One region of the Pseudomonas sp. NPDC007930 genome, then DNA from elsewhere that is predicted to be linked to it. Evidence: riboswitches for the same ligand, from Rfam matches in the RefSeq annotation. Region 1 holds a riboswitch; the other holds the start of a gene.
The links. A riboswitch is a leader RNA that binds a small molecule or an ion and turns the genes downstream of it on or off. The one in region 1 is predicted to bind manganese.

Region 1 (8,587 bases):
CCCGTGGCCAGCGGTGTGCAGAGGGGGTAGAAAAAGTTCCCTACCCCCGTAAAACCCATGGCAATGGGCCACTCCCGGGGGTTTTTCGGGGCGCTTTCCACGCGGTTCGCTCAGAACCTGAGGCCCAGCGTGAGGGCGAGAAAATCCCGGTCGTTGATCGTGCTGTAGCGGCCGCCGAAGTAATTGGTGTAGGCCAGTGATGCACTGTAGGTGCGTTGGTAGTCGGCGTCCAGGCCGAGGGTGACGGCCTTGCGGCCCTCCTCGAATTGCCCGCCCGGCTGCGGCGAATAACCGTTCACGTCGTGGGCCCAGGCCAGGCTGGGGCGCAGCGTTAGGCGGGGCACCACCTCGAAGAAGGTCCATTGCGCGCGGGCGCGGTAGCCCCAGGCGGTGGTGGTGGTAAAGCCGCCGCCGTCGCAATAGCGGCTGCCCGCCTGGCACTGCCCTGGCGGCGCGCCAAAGGCCACGTCACGCCCGTAATAGCCACTGCCCAGGCCGTTGACGCGGGTGGCGCCGAGCTCCGCCAGCAGGGTGAAGCGGTCTGCCCCCAGGCCACCGTCGAAGGTGTGTTCCAGGCTGCTGCGCAGGTCGGTGACCGGCGCGCGCTGGTAGCCCTGGTCGGCGCCACTGGCGTTGCTTTGCTGCAACACGCTGTACCAATTTTCCTGCAGGGGCGCGTTGGGGCGGTAGCTCAGTTCGCCGCGCCAGCGGGTACCTTCGGGTAAAACCGACGAAAAGCTCAATCCGTACAAATGAATGTTTTCAGGATATTTCACGTAGTACCCAGGGCCGTCGCCGGCCAGGTAGGCGGCGCGGCTGTGGTAGTTGAGCACGTAGGCACCCAGCTCGGTATTCCACGGGCTGAGCTGGTAATGCACGGCCAGGCCGAACTGGCCGCCGCTGCTGGGTTCATCGTCATGGCCGCGGGCAACCAGCGTGCCTTCGGGCTGGCCGGCGCTGGCCGGGCCGAGGGCCAGGTTGCCCGCGCAGCCCTTGGCCAGGGCATCGCTGCTGGCGAAAAACGTGCCGCAGTTGGCCTGTTGGTCTGGGTCCCACGCCAGTTGGTAAAAGCCATCGACTGACAGCGCGTCGGTCAGGTTCTGCCGCACGTAGAACAGGCTGGTCGGCAGTGCCTGCTCGCGCCAGGGCGCGGCGGCGCTGGGGAACAGTTGCGCGCCGGTGGGGTTGATCGCATCGATGCCGCCGCCGATCAACTGCGCTTCGCCCCAGTGCACCACCTGCCGGCCCACGCGCACGGTGCCAGGCTGCCCGCCCAGTTGGTAATGCTGCCAGGCGAAGGCTTCGAGCAACTGCCCGCCGGCACTGCGGCTGCCCAGCGCGCGGCCGCTGTCGTCGATGTCCTTGAAGCGCTGATGTTCGTCTTCGAGCTTGAAGTCGTACCAATAGCGGCCACGCAGGTACAGGCCGCTGTCCTGGTAGCGCAGCTCCAGCGCGTGCACGCCCTCGAAACGGCGGCTGAAGGCCTCGCCACGCTTGAAGTTCAGGCGGCCATCGTCGCTGCTGGCGGCCGCGGCGTGGCCACCGTTGCTGGCGCCCACCAGGCGCTGGCTGGGCGAGGCCAGGCCCCAGCCACTGCTGAGCGAGAACTGGGTGTCGAACTGGCCTTCCACCGGGCCGATGTTGAGCGGTACGCCGAAGCTGGGCCCCGCCATCAAGGCGACCACACCCAACGCCCAACTGCCCTGCCATGCCCTGCCGCCCAAAGTGCCTGCCCCTGCCGAAAAAAGGCCCATGCTGGCGGCCCGGCGCGGCAGGCGTCAAGCGCCCGGGGTGGTTTTCATAAAGACGACAGGAACGGGCTGTTGCTCGCCTGCCAGTCGACGATGTCGACCCGGATGCGTTTCTTGTCCAGCTTGCCGACGCTGGTCTTGGGGATTTCCGGTACCCGCGCGATCTGGCTGGGCACTGCCCATTTGTTGATCCGGCCCTGCTCCACGAACGGCGCCAGGTGGGTTTTGATCGCCTGGGCGTCGAGCGCCTGGCCCTCGTGCAGCACCACCAGCGCGAACGGCCGCTCGCCCCACTGGGCGTCGGCCACGCCCACCACCGCCACCTCGCGCACCACCGGGTGCTGGGCGATCAACGCCTCGAGCTCGAGCGAAGACACCCACTCGCCGCCGGTCTTGATCACATCCTTGATACGGTCGCGGATGTCGATCACCCCGTGTTCGTCGAGGGTGGCCACGTCGCCGGTGTGCATCCAGCCGCCCTGCCACAGCTCGGCGCCTTTTTCCGGTTCCTTGAAGTAGCTCATGGTCAGCCACGGCGCGCGCAGCACCAGTTCGCCCTGGCTGTGACCGTCGGCCGGCTGGAAATTACCCTCGGTGTCGACCACCGCGGCATCGACCAGCGGCACCGGCACCCCGGCCTTGAGCCGGTAGGGAACCCGCGTGGCGTCGTCGGCGGCCATCAGTTCTTCGTCGAAGTAGGCGCAGGCGATCAACGGGCAGGTTTCAGACATGCCGTACGCCGCGGTGAGCTGGATCCCCCGCGCCAGTGCGGCGTCGTACAGGGTGCGGTTGAGCGCGCTGCCGCCGATGATGATCTTCCAGCCGCCAAAATCGATACCAGCGCCCTGCTTGCAGGCCAGCAGCATTTGCAGGATGGTCGGCACGCAGTGGGAGAAGGTGACCTTCTCCTGCTGCCACAGCCGCACCAGCATGTCGGGCTCGTAGCGGCCGGGGTACACCTGCTTGATGCCGAGCATGGTGGCCACGTAGGGCACGCCCCAGGCATGCACGTGGAACATCGGGGTGATCGGCATGTACACGTCGTTGGTGCCCATCAGCCGCACGCAGTCGACGCTGCCCAGCAGGGTGGCGATGCCCATGGTGTGCAGCACCAGTTGCCGGTGGGTGAAGTACACCCCCTTGGGGTTGCCGGTGGTGCCGGTGGTGTAGAAGGTGGTGGCCACCGAGTTCTCGTCGAAATCGGGGAAGTCGTAGTGCTCCGGCTGCGCCGCCAGCAGCGCTTCGTACTCGCCCAGCAACCCGGGCAGGTCATGCTCGCCGGCGCCGCTGTCGCTGAGCACGATGGTGCTTTCGACCGTGGTCAGTTGCCCGGCCAGGGCGTTGTACAGCGGAATGAACTCACTGTTGACCAGCACCAGGCGGTCTTCGGCGTGGTTCATGGTGTAGAGGATCTGCTCCGGCGACAGCCGCACGTTGATGGTGTGCGCCACCGCGCCGATCATCGGGATGGCGAACATGCACTCGAGGTAACGGTGGCTGTCCCAGTCCATGATCGCCACCGTGTCGCCAGGCTTGACCCCCGCAGCGACCAGCGCCCCGGCCAGGCGGGCGATGCGCGTGTTGAGGGTGCGGTAGTCGAAGCGCACCAGGTCGCGGTAGACGATTTCCCGGGAACGTTCATAACGGCTGCCCGATTTGAGCAAATGCTTGATGAGCAGCGGGTAGGAGTAGGCACCTTCGGCGGGAGGGAGAACACGCGTCTGCATCGGGGGGTCCTTTTAGGCGAGTGCTGGGCAATCTCCTGAGCCTAGCACTCGTTTCAGAGCCCTCAATGCATTTCGGTCAGGGCGATCTTCACCCCCAACGCCACCAGCACCGCGCCCATGGTGCGGTCGAACCAATGGCCCATGCGGGCAAAGCCAGCGCGCACCCGCGCCTGGCTGAACAGCAGCGCCACCAGGCAGAACCACCCCGCGGTGGCGAAGGCCAGGTACACGCCATAGCCGGCCTGTACCGCCAGTGGGGTGTGCGGGTTGATCACCACGGTGAACAGCGACAGGAAGAACAGCGTCGCCTTGGGGTTCAGGCCGTTGGTCATGAAGCCCGCGGTGTAGGCCTGGCGTGGCGAGCGTGGCTGCAGGCCGCGCACCAGAACGGCCTCGCCGGGCGCCGCCGGGCGCGCGCGCAGGGCCTTGAAGCCGATGTACAGCAGGTAAGCAGCCGCCAGCCATTTGAGCAGGTTGAACAGCACGATCGACTGCGACACGATCAGGCCGATCCCCAGCAACGAATAGCCTACGTGGAGGAAGATCGCCGAGCCCACGCCCAGCGCTGTCCAGGTGCCGGCGCGGCGGCCGTGGGTCACGCTTTCGCGCACCACCACGGCGAAATCCGGCCCGGGGCTGGCCACAGCGAGCAGGTGAATCAGTGCAACGGTGAGAAACTCGGTCCAGTACATGGCGGCAGGCCTCAAAATTTGTAACAAATAGGTTCTTCGATTGGGTAATTTACCACCACAACCCCACAAGAGGCGGCACCTGATGCGCGCGGTTTTTCTCGATCACAGCTCCCTGGACCTCGGCGACCTCGACTTGGCGCCCCTGCGCCAGGTGTTCAGCGCCCTGCACCTGCACGCCAGCACCGAGCCGGCCGACACTGCCGCGCGCCTGGCCGGGTACGGGGTGGCGATCAGCAACAAGGTACTGATCGACGCCCAGGCCCTGGCCGCCAACCCACAACTGAAGCTGATCCTGGTGTCAGCCACCGGCACCAACAACGTTGACCTGGCCGCCGCCCGCGCCCAAGGGGTGACGGTGTGCAACTGCCAGGGCTACGGCACCCCGTCGGTGGCGCAGCACACGCTGATGCTGCTACTGGCGCTGGCCACCAGCCTGCCGCAGTACCAGCAAGCGGTCGCCGCCGGGCAATGGCAGAAGGCCAAGCAGTTCTGCCTGCTGGACTTCCCCATCGTCGAGCTGGAGGGCAAAACCCTCGGCCTGCTCGGCCACGGCGAGCTGGGCAGCGCGGTGGCGCGCCTGGCCGAAGCGTTCGGCATGCGCGTGCTGATCGGCCAGTTGCCCAACCGCCCGGCGCGCGACGGCCGCTTGCCGCTGAGCGAACTGCTGCCGCAGGTCGATGCCCTCACCCTGCACTGCCCGCTCAACGAACACACCCGCGACCTGATCGGCGCCGCCGAGCTGGCGCTGCTCAAGCCCGGCGCGTTTGTGATCAACGCCGGGCGCGGCGGCCTGGTCAATGAACAGGCCCTCGCCGATGCCCTGCGCAGCGGCCACCTTGGCGGCGCCGCCACCGACGTGCTGACCACCGAGCCGCCGGCCGCCGGCAACCCGTTGCTGGCCAGCGACCTGCCGCGCTTGATCGTGACCCCGCACAGCGCCTGGGGCAGCCGCGAAGCACGCCAGCGTATCGTCGGCCAACTGGCCGACAACGCCGGCGCCTTCGCCGAGGGCCGGGCACTGCGCGTGGTCAGCTGAGCTTTGGTAAACTTCGCGGTTTTTTAGCCAAGGAGCTGACCATGGACCCGCGCAGTGAAGTGCTGCTACGCCAGGCCGACCTGTTCGCCGGCCCACTGCTGCTGGCCGGCGCGCCGGCCGACGGCCTGCTCGCGCAGCTGCCGCAGGCCCAGGCCTGGAGCTGGAACGCCGCCGACCACGGCGCCCTCGCCGGGCGCTTCGGCGGGCGCTGCCACTTTGGCACCGAGGTGCCCGCGGGCAGCTTCAGCGCCGCGGTGCTGTTCTTGCCCAAGGCCAAGGACCTCGCCAGCTACCTGCTCGATGCCCTTGCCGCCCGCCTGGGCGGCGCCACGCTGTACCTGGTGGGAGAAAAGCGCGGCGGCATCGAGGGCTCGGCGCGGCTGCTGCAAGGTTATGGCGCACCGCGCAAGCTCGACAGCGCGCGGCACTGCCAGTTGTGGCGGGTTGATGTCGCCACCCCGCCCGCGGCCCCGGTGCTGCAGGCCTTGGCACAACGCTTCAGCGTCGCGGCCCCGGGCGGCGCGCTGCAGGTGGTGAGCCTGCCGGGGGTGTTCAGCCACGGCCGCCTCGACCGCGGCACCGCGCTGCTGCTCGAACACCTTGAAGGCCTGCCCGGCGGGCACCTGCTGGACTTCGGCTGCGGCGCCGGGGTGGTTGGCGCGGCGCTCAAGCGGCGCTACCCGGATAGCCGGGTCAGCCTGCTGGATGTCGATGCCTTCGCCATCGCCGCCAGCGCGCTGACCCTGGAGGCCAATGGCCTGGCCGCCGAGCTGATTTGCGGCGACGGCATCGACGCCGCGCCCAGCGGGCTGGAGGCGATCATCAGCAACCCGCCGTTCCATACCGGGGTGCACACCCACTACGCCGCTACAGAAACGCTGCTGCGAAAAAGCCGCCAATGCCTGCAAAAAGGTGGGGAAATCCGCCTGGTCGCGAATAGCTTCCTGCGCTACCCGCCGCTGCTCGAAGAGGCCTTGGGCAATTGCCAAACCCTCGCTGAACGTGAGGGCTTCCGCCTCTATCGCGCGGCCAAGGCCTAGAAACAAACCGCTTGCCTTTGCCAAGCCAGCTAGGCAGAATCCGCTCCGTCCTAGGGGAGTAGTCTCCCGGCGAGCCGCCTGGCTCGCATTGGCACGCGTCAACACACTTGGCCCACAGGCCATGGCGCGAGCGACCCGGAGGCCCACGTCAGAGGGGCCCGGCGGTTTGACAAGACCTATGACACGCACACCTTACCCGGGGCGGGGAGGCTGTACGTGTCATAGCCGTGTCGACCCGCCCCCGTAGGAAGCCTGATGCTTGAATCCCTTCTTGTCCCAACCGGTATCGTTGCGCTGGCCGAAATCGGTGACAAGACCCAACTCCTTGCGCTGATCCTCGCCGCTCGCTTTCGCAAGCCGGTACCGATCATTCTCGGCATTCTTGCCGCCACGCTGGCCAACCATGCCGCCGCTGGCGCCGTGGGCGCGTGGGTGAGTAGCTACCTGACCGACACCGTGCTGCACTGGATCCTCGCCGCGAGCTTCACCGCCACCGCGCTGTGGACGCTGGTGCCCGACAAAATGGACGACGACGAAGCCAACCGCGGCAGCAAGTTCGGCCCGTTCATGGCCACGTTGATTGCGTTCTTCATCGCTGAAATCGGCGACAAAACGCAAGTGGCCACGGTGATGCTGGCCGCCCAGTACCCGCACCTGCTGCTGGTGATCATCGGTACCAGCCTGGGCATGCTGATCGCCAACGTGCCGGTGGTGCTGGCGGGCAACTTCGCCGCCGACAAACTGCCGCTGACCCTGATCCGCCGCCTGGCCGCCGCCGCGTTCTTCGTGCTGGCGGTGTACTCGGTGTACAAGGCGATGGTGGTGAGCGGCTGGCTTTAAGCCTGCCGCTTCCAGCGGGAAGCGGCAAGCGGCAAGCGGCAAGCAAGCAAGCAAGCAAGCAACAAGCCTGAGGGCTAGCCCTTGGCGGCCTGGTAGAGCGGCATCACCTTGGGGATCGCCGCCTGCAAGGCGCTGATGCGGTTGGCGTCGGAGGGGTGGGTGCTGAGGAATTCCGGCTGCCCTGCCCCACCGGCGGCGTTCATTTTCTTCCACAGAGTGATCGCCGCGTTCGGGTTGTAGCCGGCGCGGGCCGACAGCTCCAGGCCGATGAGGTCTGCTTCGTTCTCGTTGGCGCGGCTGTTGGGCAAGGTCATGCCGTACTGGGTGACCGTGTCGGCCAGCGCCAGCGAATCCTGCCCCAGGCCGAACAGGGCGCCGGCGCCCTGCTTCGCCATCTCGATGCCGTACGCCTTGGACATCGCCTCGCGGCCGTGCTCGCGCAGGGCGTGGGCGATTTCATGGCCCATCACCGCGGCCAGTTCGTCGTCGCTCAGTTGCAGTTTATCGATGATCCCGGTGTAGACGATGATCTTGCCGCCGGGCCCGCAGTTGGCGTTCAGTTCATCGCTTTTGATCAGGTTCACCTCCCACGGCCACTGCGCGGCGTCCGGGCGCAGCTTCGGCGCCTGGGCGATCAGGCGGTCGGCCACTGCCTGCACGCGCTTGGCCTCGGCGCTGTTCTTGTCCAGCGCGCCCTGGGCGCTGGCCTTGCTCAGCGTGTCTTTATAAGAGGTGGCATACATCTGGTTGACCTGGTCGGTCGAGAGCATGCTGAACATGTACTGCTTGCGGTTGACACCGACCGCGTCGCCGCTGGTGGTGTTCACCGCCTGGCACCCGGCGAGCAGCAGGCTGCCGGCCAGCGCCAGGGGAAAGAATGGCTTGCGCATGAAAGGGTTCCCTTACCGATGTGGCGTGTATCGTAACCGATACGATGGGCGGCGGGGATGGTGGCAAATGGGCCGTTTACATAGAGAAACCAAACCAGGCAGCCAATAGGGAAGCGGTGCTTGGTAGGCCATACAGGTATTGGTAAGGTTCGGGGCCAACAACGAAAAAACCCGCCATTAAGGCGGGTTTTGTCTACAGCACTTGCTTATGTCCGTGGGTGGAGGCTTGCGCCCGCGTTTCCCTCGGCGAGTGCAGTCGAGATTAAGGAAAGCCGCCCGTGCCGTCAACTCCCCACCCCTCATTACCATCAGCCTTGAGCCGGCTGTTGTCGACACCACGCTTCGCAACCTATGAGGCTGCCACTGCCATAGCTGGGCAAGTTCAACCATGGGCAGCTGTTACTTTGTATGCCTGGAATGCACAGGTGGCCGGGGCGATGCTTGCTCCGCTGCACATGTGCGAGATAACAGTACGCAACGCTGTCGCCGAAGCGCTCTGCGCCGTATACGGCCCACGCTGGCCTTGGCAGAGCACATTCGAAATGAGCTTACCGATGCCGAAAGGGCCGGGTTACAACCCCCGCCGCGACCTTATCGACACGCGCAAGCGC
Region 2 (8,587 bases), on a different contig from region 1:
CGGTGGGCAGCGGCAACGTGGTCGGCCAGGACTTCGGCCCCTCGGCCGGCTTCGGCGTGCTCTCGGCCAATGCCGCCTACCGGGTCGATCGCCACTGGAAGCTCAGCGCCGGGGTGGATAACCTGCTGGGCAAGCGCTATACCGAGCACCTGAACCTGGCCGGCAACGCCGCCTTCGGCTACCCCGCGGGCACCCCGCTGAACGAGCCGGGCCGCACACTCTGGAGCAAGGGTGGACTTCACCTTCTGAACCCTTTCGCTGTTATAACCAAGAGGCCAAGCGCATGCCCGCTGCCGTAAAAAACCTTATTGCCACCACTGCCCTGCTCAGCGCCTTGGCGTTCGCCAACAGCGCCTGGGCCCACGCCCATCTGGCCAGCGCCAGCCCCGCGGCCAATGCCACGGTGCCCAGCCCCGCCGCCCTGCAATTGAAGTTTTCCGAGGGCGTCGAAGCGAGCTTCTCCAGCGTAAACCTCAGCCTGAACGGCCAGCCGGTTGAGGTGAGCAAGGTCACCACCGCGCCCAACGACTTGACCGTGCTGCTGGTCACCCCGGCCAAGCCACTGGCCGCCGGCAACTACAGCGTGCAATGGCGCGTGGTGTCGGTCGATACCCACAAAAGCGAGGGCCGCTACAGCTTTACCGTGAAAGACTGAGCCACCCGGCCCTACCCCCTTGTATAGGGGGGTGGGGTATGCGTATGATGCCGCCCATTATAGGTAGGGGGAGTATGGTATGGGCCATGTTGCAGCCAATCGGGATGACTTGCTCAAGCGCGTGCGGCGCATCGCCGGGCAAATCCAGGCGGTCGAGCGCGCGCTCGACACCGGCGCCGACTGCGCGAAAACCCTGCACCTGGTGGCGGCCACCCGTGGCGCCATCAACGGCCTGATGGACGAAATCATCGAAGAGCACGCCCGCGCCCACGTGGCCGACCCGGCCCTCACCCCCGAGCAACGCAACCAGGGCGTTGAAGAATTGCTCGAAGCCATCCGCCGGTACGCCAAATGAACCCGCCGCTCTCCAGCACCCATACCCACAGCCACGTGTTTCTCGGCGCGGCTCACGAGCAAAACGCCCGCCGCACCCTGTGGGTAGTGGCCCTGACCGTGGTGATGATGGCCGGCGAAATCGCCGCCGGCTACCTCACCGGTTCCATGGCCCTGCTCGCCGATGGCTTCCACATGGCCACCCACGCTGGCGCATTGGGCATCGCCGCGGCCGCCTATGCCTTCGCCAAGCGCCACGCCAGCAGCCCGCGCTTCAGCTTCGGCACCGGCAAGGTGGGTGACCTCGGCGGCTTTGCCTCGGCACTGATCCTCGGCCTGGTATCGCTGGGCATCGGCGCGGAATCCCTGCTGCGCCTGCTGCAACCGGCACCGGTACAGTTCGGCACCGCCACCTTGATCGCCGTGGTCGGCCTGGCGGTGAACATCGCCAGCGCGTTGCTGCTGGGCCATGGCCATGAGCATGGCCATGAACACGGGCACGACCACCACCACGCCCATGGCCACGACAACAACCTTAAGGCCGCCTACGTGCACGTGCTGGCCGATGCCCTCACCTCGGTGCTGGCGATCGCCGCGCTGCTCGCTGGGCGCTACCTGGGCTGGGTCTGGCTCGACCCGCTGATGGGCATCGTCGGCGCGCTGGTGATCGCCCGCTGGGCCTGGAGCCTGATGGGCAGCAGCGCCGCGGTGCTGCTCGACCAAACCGACAGCCACGTGGCCGAGGAAATTCGCCAATTGGTCGAGCAACCGGGCGATGCTACCATCGCCGACCTGCACGTATGGCGCGTCGGCCCGCAAGCCCACGCGGCGATCGTCAGCGTGGTCGGCCAGCCCAGCGCCAGCGCCGAGCGCATCCGCGAGCGCTTGCGGCCGGTGCATGAGGTCAGCCACCTGACGGTCGAATTTCACCCGGCCTGAGCGCCGCAGCCATTTAGGTGCAACGGCCATGGCCAAAGAAATCGAAAACCCCTGCATCAGCCTCTGCCAACTGAGCGGCGAGCTGTGCGTGAGCTGCGGCCGGACCAAGGCCGACATCCGCGGCTGGAAGCGCATGAAGCGCCCGGAAAAAATGGCCGCGGCCAAGCGCGCCGAAGTGCGGCTCAAGGGTTTGAAGCAAAAGGCCCGGCCATAGCGCCAACCTCGCTCCGCCCTCCACAAATTAATGTTTTTTTAACAACCGCCCCGCTATAGTGGCGGCCCTTGTTGGGGAGTAGCCTGCTCTAGCCCTCGTGCCAGAGCGTTCGCGTCATCAGTCTCGGCCCTATGCCGTGGCGCGAACACCTTCCGGTTGGCGAGACCAACGATGCACACCATGCCTAAAGCCGGGCGCGTGGTGGCGTCGTTGACTCATAGCCCGGCTGGAACAACCACCGTGAACCCGATTTCCCTCTTCTTCCTGGCCATGGCCATGTCCACCGATGCCTTCGCCGCGGCGATCGGCAAAGGCTCGAGCCTGCACAAGCCGCGTTTCATCGAAGCCCTGCGCACCGGCCTGATTTTCGGCGTGATCGAAGCCCTTACCCCCCTCGTCGGCTGGGGCATCGGCCAGGTCGCCACGCGCTTTGTCGAAAGCTGGGACCATTGGATCGCCTTCATCCTGCTGTTGGCGCTGGGCCTGCACATGATCTACAACGGCGTGAAGCACGACGCCGAAGAAGAACAAAAACCCAACCAGCACTCGTTCTTCATCCTCGCCGTGACCGCCTTCGCCACCAGTATCGACGCACTGGCGGTGGGCGTGGGTTTGGCCTTCGTCGACGTGAACATCCTGGTGGCCGCCTGCGCCATCGGCCTGGCCACCACGGTGATGGTCACCGTTGGCGTGATGCTCGGCCGGGTGCTCGGCGTAGTGGTAGGCAAGCGCGCTGAGATCGCCGGCGGCATCGTGCTGATGCTGGTGGGCGCGACCATTCTCTACGAGCACCTGTCGGCGTGAGCGGGGTTTCCGGGTTTTGCGGTATTGCCCTCGTGGCAAAGCGTGGCGCGGCATCCCGGTGGTGCCGTACGAAGGGCCATTGAACCCTGGGCCTAGGGCGCCCCTTTGGCCCCCTGCAAGGTGAGGGTCAGCACGCTGTAGTCGATGCGCTTGCCGTTCTGGGTTTCGCTCAGGGTAATCGGCTGGTTGCGTGCCCGCCCGCCGCGGGCCAGTTCCTGGTAACGCAGCTCATAGCGGCCGGCCTGCACGCTGCCCACCGTGAACAGGCCACCGGCCGGCACGAACACCTGGCGGGCCGGGGGCTCTCCAGCCTGCCCCAGCGGCACCAGTTGCACGTACACGGCCGCGCTGTTCTGCTGGTTGTCGAGCACGATCTGGCAATGCCCACCCTGGCGAGTTTGCGCGGTGCCGGCCAGGTAGCCCGCGGCCGACGGCCAGGGTTGGCCGTTCGGTGCCAGCGCCGGGGGCGCCTCGGCGCCGCCGAACGGCCAGCTCATCACCGCCCAGGTGATCAGCGCGCCGGCCAGCAGCAGTGCCGCCAGGTGCAGCGGGAACCATCGATTCAGCGGCCGCCAGGCGTTCTTCAGCCGCGCTGGCGCCGCACCCGCCGGGCGGCTGGCAATGAACGCCTGCAGGCGCTGGGCCAGCTCATCGCGTTCTTTTACCCGCGCCGGCTGGCGTGAAGTGGGGCGCACCTTGGCGCAAAACTTCAGCGCATCGCGGGCCACTGCATGGGCCACATCCGGCTTGCCCGCGCGCTCGAAGCAGTACGCTTGCCAGGCCAGCATCCGGGCGTTTTCCAACGCCGGGTGGCTGCCGCCGGAGAGGTTTTCAAGCAACGCCTGCAGCGAATGCAGCGGCCCCCAGGGGATGCCCCACCAGCCCAGCAGCCAGGTGATGGCCGAGGCCTTGAGCGCGGCTTTTTGCGCGCACTCACTGCAGAACACCCCAGCCACCGGCTTGCGCAGGGTGACCAGCACAAAGCTTCTGACCGAGCGAAACACCGCCACCCGCGGCTGCGCCGACACCTTGCCGCACACCGAACAGCGGATAGGCTCCGGGGTGGGCTCCGGCCGGGCCGCCTGGCGCGGGGCCGCGCCATAGGTGGCACGGGTACGAGGGTCCGAGAGCACCTTGAAGGCGTCGTTGAGCAACTGGAATTGCTCGGTGGTGTCGTGCCCGGGGTTGCGGTCTGGGTGCAGCGCCATGGCGCGCCGGCGGTAAGCAGCCTTGAGCTGCTCGTCGCTGGCATCCAGGGGTACGGCCAGGATCGCGTAGTACCCCAAGGGGTCGCGTGGGCTCATGGAACGTCCGGGTCACTCCGCGCGAAGCGGGACAGCTAGAAGGAGCGCCGATAGTAGCTTAATGAAGGCCACGGCGGGAGGCCGTGGCCGCGGCCTCAGGCGAAACCCAGGTACTGCATCTTGCCCAGCGCCACGCCGTTGTGGCGCAGGATGGCGTAGGCCGTGGTGACGTGGAAATAGAAATTCGGTAAGGCGAACTGCAACAGGTAGTCCTGGCTGGTGAAGGTCGCGGTCTGGCCCTTGAACTTCATCTCGATGGTTTTTTCCGGGCCGTCGAACAGGGTTTTGTCCAGCCCTTCGAGGAAGGCCACGGTTTTACCGATGCGCTCACGCAATTGCTCGAGCGTGGTTTCGTCGTCCGGGTGGCTCGGCACCTCGGCCCCGCTCAGGCGGCCCGCGGAAAACCGCGCGCTGTCGCAGGCGATCTGCACCTGCTTGGTGAACGGCAGCATGTCCGGTGCCAGGCGCGCCACCAGCAGGTTGCCGGCGTCGAACTGCTTCTTCTCGGCGTAGGCCTGGGCCTGCGCCAAGAAGGCATCGAGGTTGTTCAGGCCACGCAAAAAGGCGGCAATGGATGCGTCGTACAGTGCGATTTGCATGGAAACTCCATCGAAGAACAAACAGCTTTGGCCCCCGCCGGTGCGGACTGTAACCCATTTTGCCGGGCAGCTGTATGGCCCGCGGCGGGCGAATCTGTAGCTACCGGGCACGCCCGGCGCTCGCTACGCTCGGGTACCCATTGCCAGAGCCATCGCCATGATTGAACCCGCCATTGCCTTGACCGCCGCCGGGCTTGCCTGCCGGCCTGTAAGCGCCAGCGACCTGGAACTGATTTGCCAGCAGCGCGAGGCGATGTTTCTCGAAGCGGGCAAGGATGCCCAGGCCTTGCGGCTGATGACCGAGCATTTTCGCCCGTGGCTGGCGCCGCGGCTGCGCGATGGCCGCTACTACGGTTTCATCGCGCTGGCCGGCGCCGAGCCGGTGGCGGGGATCGGCCTGATGAACCTCGAATGGCCACCGCACCCTTCGCACCCCACGATGGGCGAGCGTGGCTATGTGCTGAATGTTTACGTGAACCCCAGCCACCGCCGCCGCGGCCTGGCCGCGGGGCTGGTGCAACTGGCCGAGGCGGAATTCACCCGGCGCGGGCTGCAGTTCGCGGTGTTGCATGCCACCGCCGCGGGGCAGCCTGTTTATGCGCAAGCGGGCTGGGCCGGGACCTCGGAAATGGCCAAGCGGCTCGACGCTGGCGCCATGCCTCGCTGAGCCGGCGTATGGGCTGCCTGTGGTTTTACAAAAAGCGGCTATGGATGCGTCGTGCAGGCTGCACAGCGTCACCATATCCTGCGCCCAAGCCTGAACGCCGGCGGCCCGGCCTCGCCACGCAGCACCGCGCAGGTGGCCTCGGCGCTGGCGCAGGCCAGGGTCCAGCCCAGCGCGCCGTGGCCGGTGTTCACCACCAGCCCCTGCACCGGCGTGCGGTCGATGAACGGCTTGCCGTCGGCGCTCATCGGCCTGAGCCCACACCAGGCGTCGATCCGCTCAGGCATGCGCAGTTGTGGGTAGAGGTTGCTCAGCGCCTGCTTGAGGTTAGCCACCCGCCCTGGGCGCAGGCTGCGGTCGAACCCGGCGAACTCGACCGTGCCGGCCACTCGCAGGCGGTCACCCAGTGGGGTCACGCAGATGTGCTCGTGATCATCGACGATCGGCCGTTGCGGGGCGAAGCCCACATCGGCCACCGCCAAGGTCAGCGAATACCCCTTCACCGGCGCCACCGGCAACGCCACGCCGGCCTGGGCAAGCAAGCGCTGCGACAGCGCGCCGGCGCACACCACCACCCGCGCGGCCTCGATCAACTCGCCCCCGGCCCACACCCCTTGGACCTTGCCGCCCTGCACCTGCAGGCGCTGCACCGGGGTATTGAACCTGAAGCGCGCCCCTAGCCGCTGCGCAGCCTGAGCGATTGCCTGGGTGAACAGCCGGGCATCGCCCCAGCGGTCGTTCTCCAGCCACAGGCCGGTGGCGATCTGCGCTTCGATGGGCGCGAGGGTGGGCTCCAGCTCCACGCAATGGGCGGCGCTCAGGGCCCTGACCGATGCGCCCATGCCGCGCAGCATGTGCGCGAAGCCCTCGGCGGCCTGCATGGCACCTGGGCCCTTGAAGATTTCCAGAAACCCGCCGCTGCCAGCGTCGAACGCCAACGGCTGGCGGGCCAAGAGTACGTCCATCAACGCCAGGCTGCGCTGGGCAAAACCGGTCAGGTCGGCGGCGGTGGCGAGGTACTTGGGCGCGCGGCAGTTGGCCAGAAACTTCAGCCCCCAACCACTCAATGAGGGGATGGCCGCGGGGCGCAGCAACAGCGGCGCCTGCTCGTTGCCCATCCATTTGAACAACTGCCTGGGCGTGCCCGGCGAAGACCACGGCAAGGCACTGTTGGCCGCCAGCAACCCGCCGTTGGCGAAGCTGGTGTCCAGCCCAGCTTCAGGCTGGGCATCGAGCACGGTGACGGTTTCCCCGGCCTGGGCCAGGTAGTAGGCAGTGGTGGCACCGATCACCCCGGCGCCGATCACGAGCGTGGCGGCCATGGTCTTAGCCTTCCAGCCAGGCGTTGGCGATGATTTCAATCTTCGCGCCGGGGACCATCAGGTCGGCGACGATGGTCGCCCGGTTGGGGAACGGCGCCTTGAAAAATTCCCGGTACACCTCGTTCATGCCCTCGAAGTAGCGTTTCTCGGTGAGGATCACCTGCACCTGGGTGACGTCGTCGAGGGTGCCGCCAGCGGCTTCGACGATCTTCTGCAGGTTGGCCAGGGTCAGCCGGGTTTGCTCTTCGATGCTGCCGGTTTCCAGGCTGCCGTCTTCGTAGATCGGGATGCTCGCGGTGTACAGGGTGCGGCCGCCTACGGTGGCCCACTCTACCGGGGCGGACCCTTCGGGCAGGCCGGTCTTGATGATCTTGCGCATGGTGACTCCTCGTGACTACAGGGTTGGGATCGGAACGATCAGCGAACAGCCGTGCGGTGTTCCAGCCAGCGCACGGCCATGGACAGCGGAAAACACAGGGCGAAGTACAACGCCCCGACGATCAGGTAGGTTTCCAGCGGCATGAAGTACACCGAGCTGAGGTCTTGGGCGCGCAGCATCAGGTCGGGGGTGGCGATCAGCGAGGCGACCGAGGTGTCCTTGAGCAAGGCGATCGCCACGTTGCCGACCGGCGCCAGCACGATCCGCAACGCCTGGGGCAGCACCACCCAGCGGAACACCTGCGGCGTGCTCATGCCCACCGCCCGCGCTGCTTCGGCCTGGCCACTGGGCACCGCCTCGATGCCAGCGCGGTACACCTCGGCCAGGTAGGCGGCAGCGTTCAGGCCGAGGCCGATCGTCGCTGCCTGGAACGAACTGAACTCAACCCCGACCGCGGTCAGCCCGAAGTACAGAATGAACAACTGCACCAACGCCGGCGTGCCGCGGAACAACTCGATATACGCCAGCGCTGCCCGGCGCAGCCAACGTTGCGGCGCGCGCCGCGCCAGGGCGACCAACAGCCCGGCAACCAGGCCGATCGCCAGCGCGCCCGCCGCCAATTGCAAGGTGGCCAGGGCCGCGTCGAACAGCTCGCCCCGGGCGGCTTCCCACAGTTGCGTCAGGTCCATCTCAACGGCCCTCCATGAGGTTATCGGGCACGCCGCTGGGCGCGGGCGCAGGCTGGGCGCGGGCCGGGTCAAGGCGGCGTTCGGCGCGGGCGGCGGCGCGTGACAACGCCAGGCTCAACAGCAGGTAGATCACCGCCACCAGCAGGTAGATCAGGTTGGTCTGGTAGGTTTCGCTGACCAGCATGCGCGCGCGAAAGGCCAGCTCCGGCACCGCCGCGGCGCTGGCCAAAGAGGTGTCTTTGAGCAGGCCGATGGCAAAGCTGCCCATGCCCGGCAAGGCCACCCGCAGTGCTTGCGGCAACACGATCAAGCGCAGCACCTTGGCCCGCGGCAGGCCGATCGCCTGGGCTGCCTCGCCCTGGCCTCGGTCCACCGTGAGGATCGCCGAGCGGAACACCTCGCAGAGCATGGCGGCGCCGTTCAGGCCAAACCCCAGGATGGCCGCCACCGCCGCTGGCAGGGTGATGCCCAGATGGGTCAAGCCAAAGTACAAGATGAACAACTGGGTAAGGATCGGCACATTGCGAAACAGCTCGAGGTAAGCACTGGCCAGGGCGCGCAGGCCAAAGCGGGGCGACAAGCGCATCAGCGCCAGCAGCAGGCCGAGCACCAGGGCCAGGGCAAAGGCCGCCAGGGTCAGCCCCAAGGTGGCCAGTGCCCCCAGCCCCAGCACCTTGCCGAAGTA

Region 2: it holds a riboswitch for manganese, as region 1 does, so the genes downstream of both, mntP (manganese efflux pump MntP) here and ACFZCE_RS01060 (TMEM165/GDT1 family protein) in region 1, are expected to answer to the same signal.

Annotation. Positions count from the first base shown of each region.
Region 1 is NZ_JBIBKC010000001.1:217,618-226,204, forward strand. It holds gene ACFZCE_RS01035 (DUF1302 family protein) at 111-1,754, opposite strand; gene ACFZCE_RS01040 (long-chain-fatty-acid--CoA ligase) at 1,799-3,478, opposite strand; gene ACFZCE_RS01045 (LysE family transporter) at 3,541-4,170, opposite strand; gene ACFZCE_RS01050 (2-hydroxyacid dehydrogenase) at 4,253-5,206, shown strand; gene ACFZCE_RS01055 (methyltransferase) at 5,248-6,246, shown strand; yybP-ykoY riboswitch at 6,288-6,481, shown strand; gene ACFZCE_RS01060 (TMEM165/GDT1 family protein) at 6,502-7,086, shown strand; gene ACFZCE_RS01065 (M48 family metalloprotease) at 7,161-7,976, opposite strand; gene ACFZCE_RS01070 (hypothetical protein) at 8,414-8,587, shown strand, end outside.
Region 2 is NZ_JBIBKC010000010.1:46,966-55,552, reverse strand. It holds gene ACFZCE_RS19410 (TonB-dependent copper receptor) at 1-299, shown strand, start outside; gene copC (copper homeostasis periplasmic binding protein CopC) at 284-655, shown strand; gene ACFZCE_RS19400 (metal-sensing transcriptional repressor) at 735-1,010, shown strand; gene dmeF (CDF family Co(II)/Ni(II) efflux transporter DmeF) at 1,007-1,927, shown strand; gene ACFZCE_RS19390 (DUF1289 domain-containing protein) at 1,956-2,141, shown strand; yybP-ykoY riboswitch at 2,208-2,373, shown strand; gene mntP (manganese efflux pump MntP) at 2,382-2,945, shown strand; gene ACFZCE_RS19380 (DnaJ domain-containing protein) at 3,038-4,249, opposite strand; gene ACFZCE_RS19375 (DUF1993 family protein) at 4,345-4,848, opposite strand; gene ACFZCE_RS19370 (GNAT family N-acetyltransferase) at 5,006-5,515, shown strand; gene ACFZCE_RS19365 (D-amino acid dehydrogenase) at 5,584-6,834, opposite strand; gene ACFZCE_RS19360 (Rid family hydrolase) at 6,839-7,213, opposite strand; gene ACFZCE_RS19355 (ABC transporter permease subunit) at 7,252-7,902, opposite strand; gene ACFZCE_RS19350 (ABC transporter permease subunit) at 7,904-8,587, opposite strand, start outside.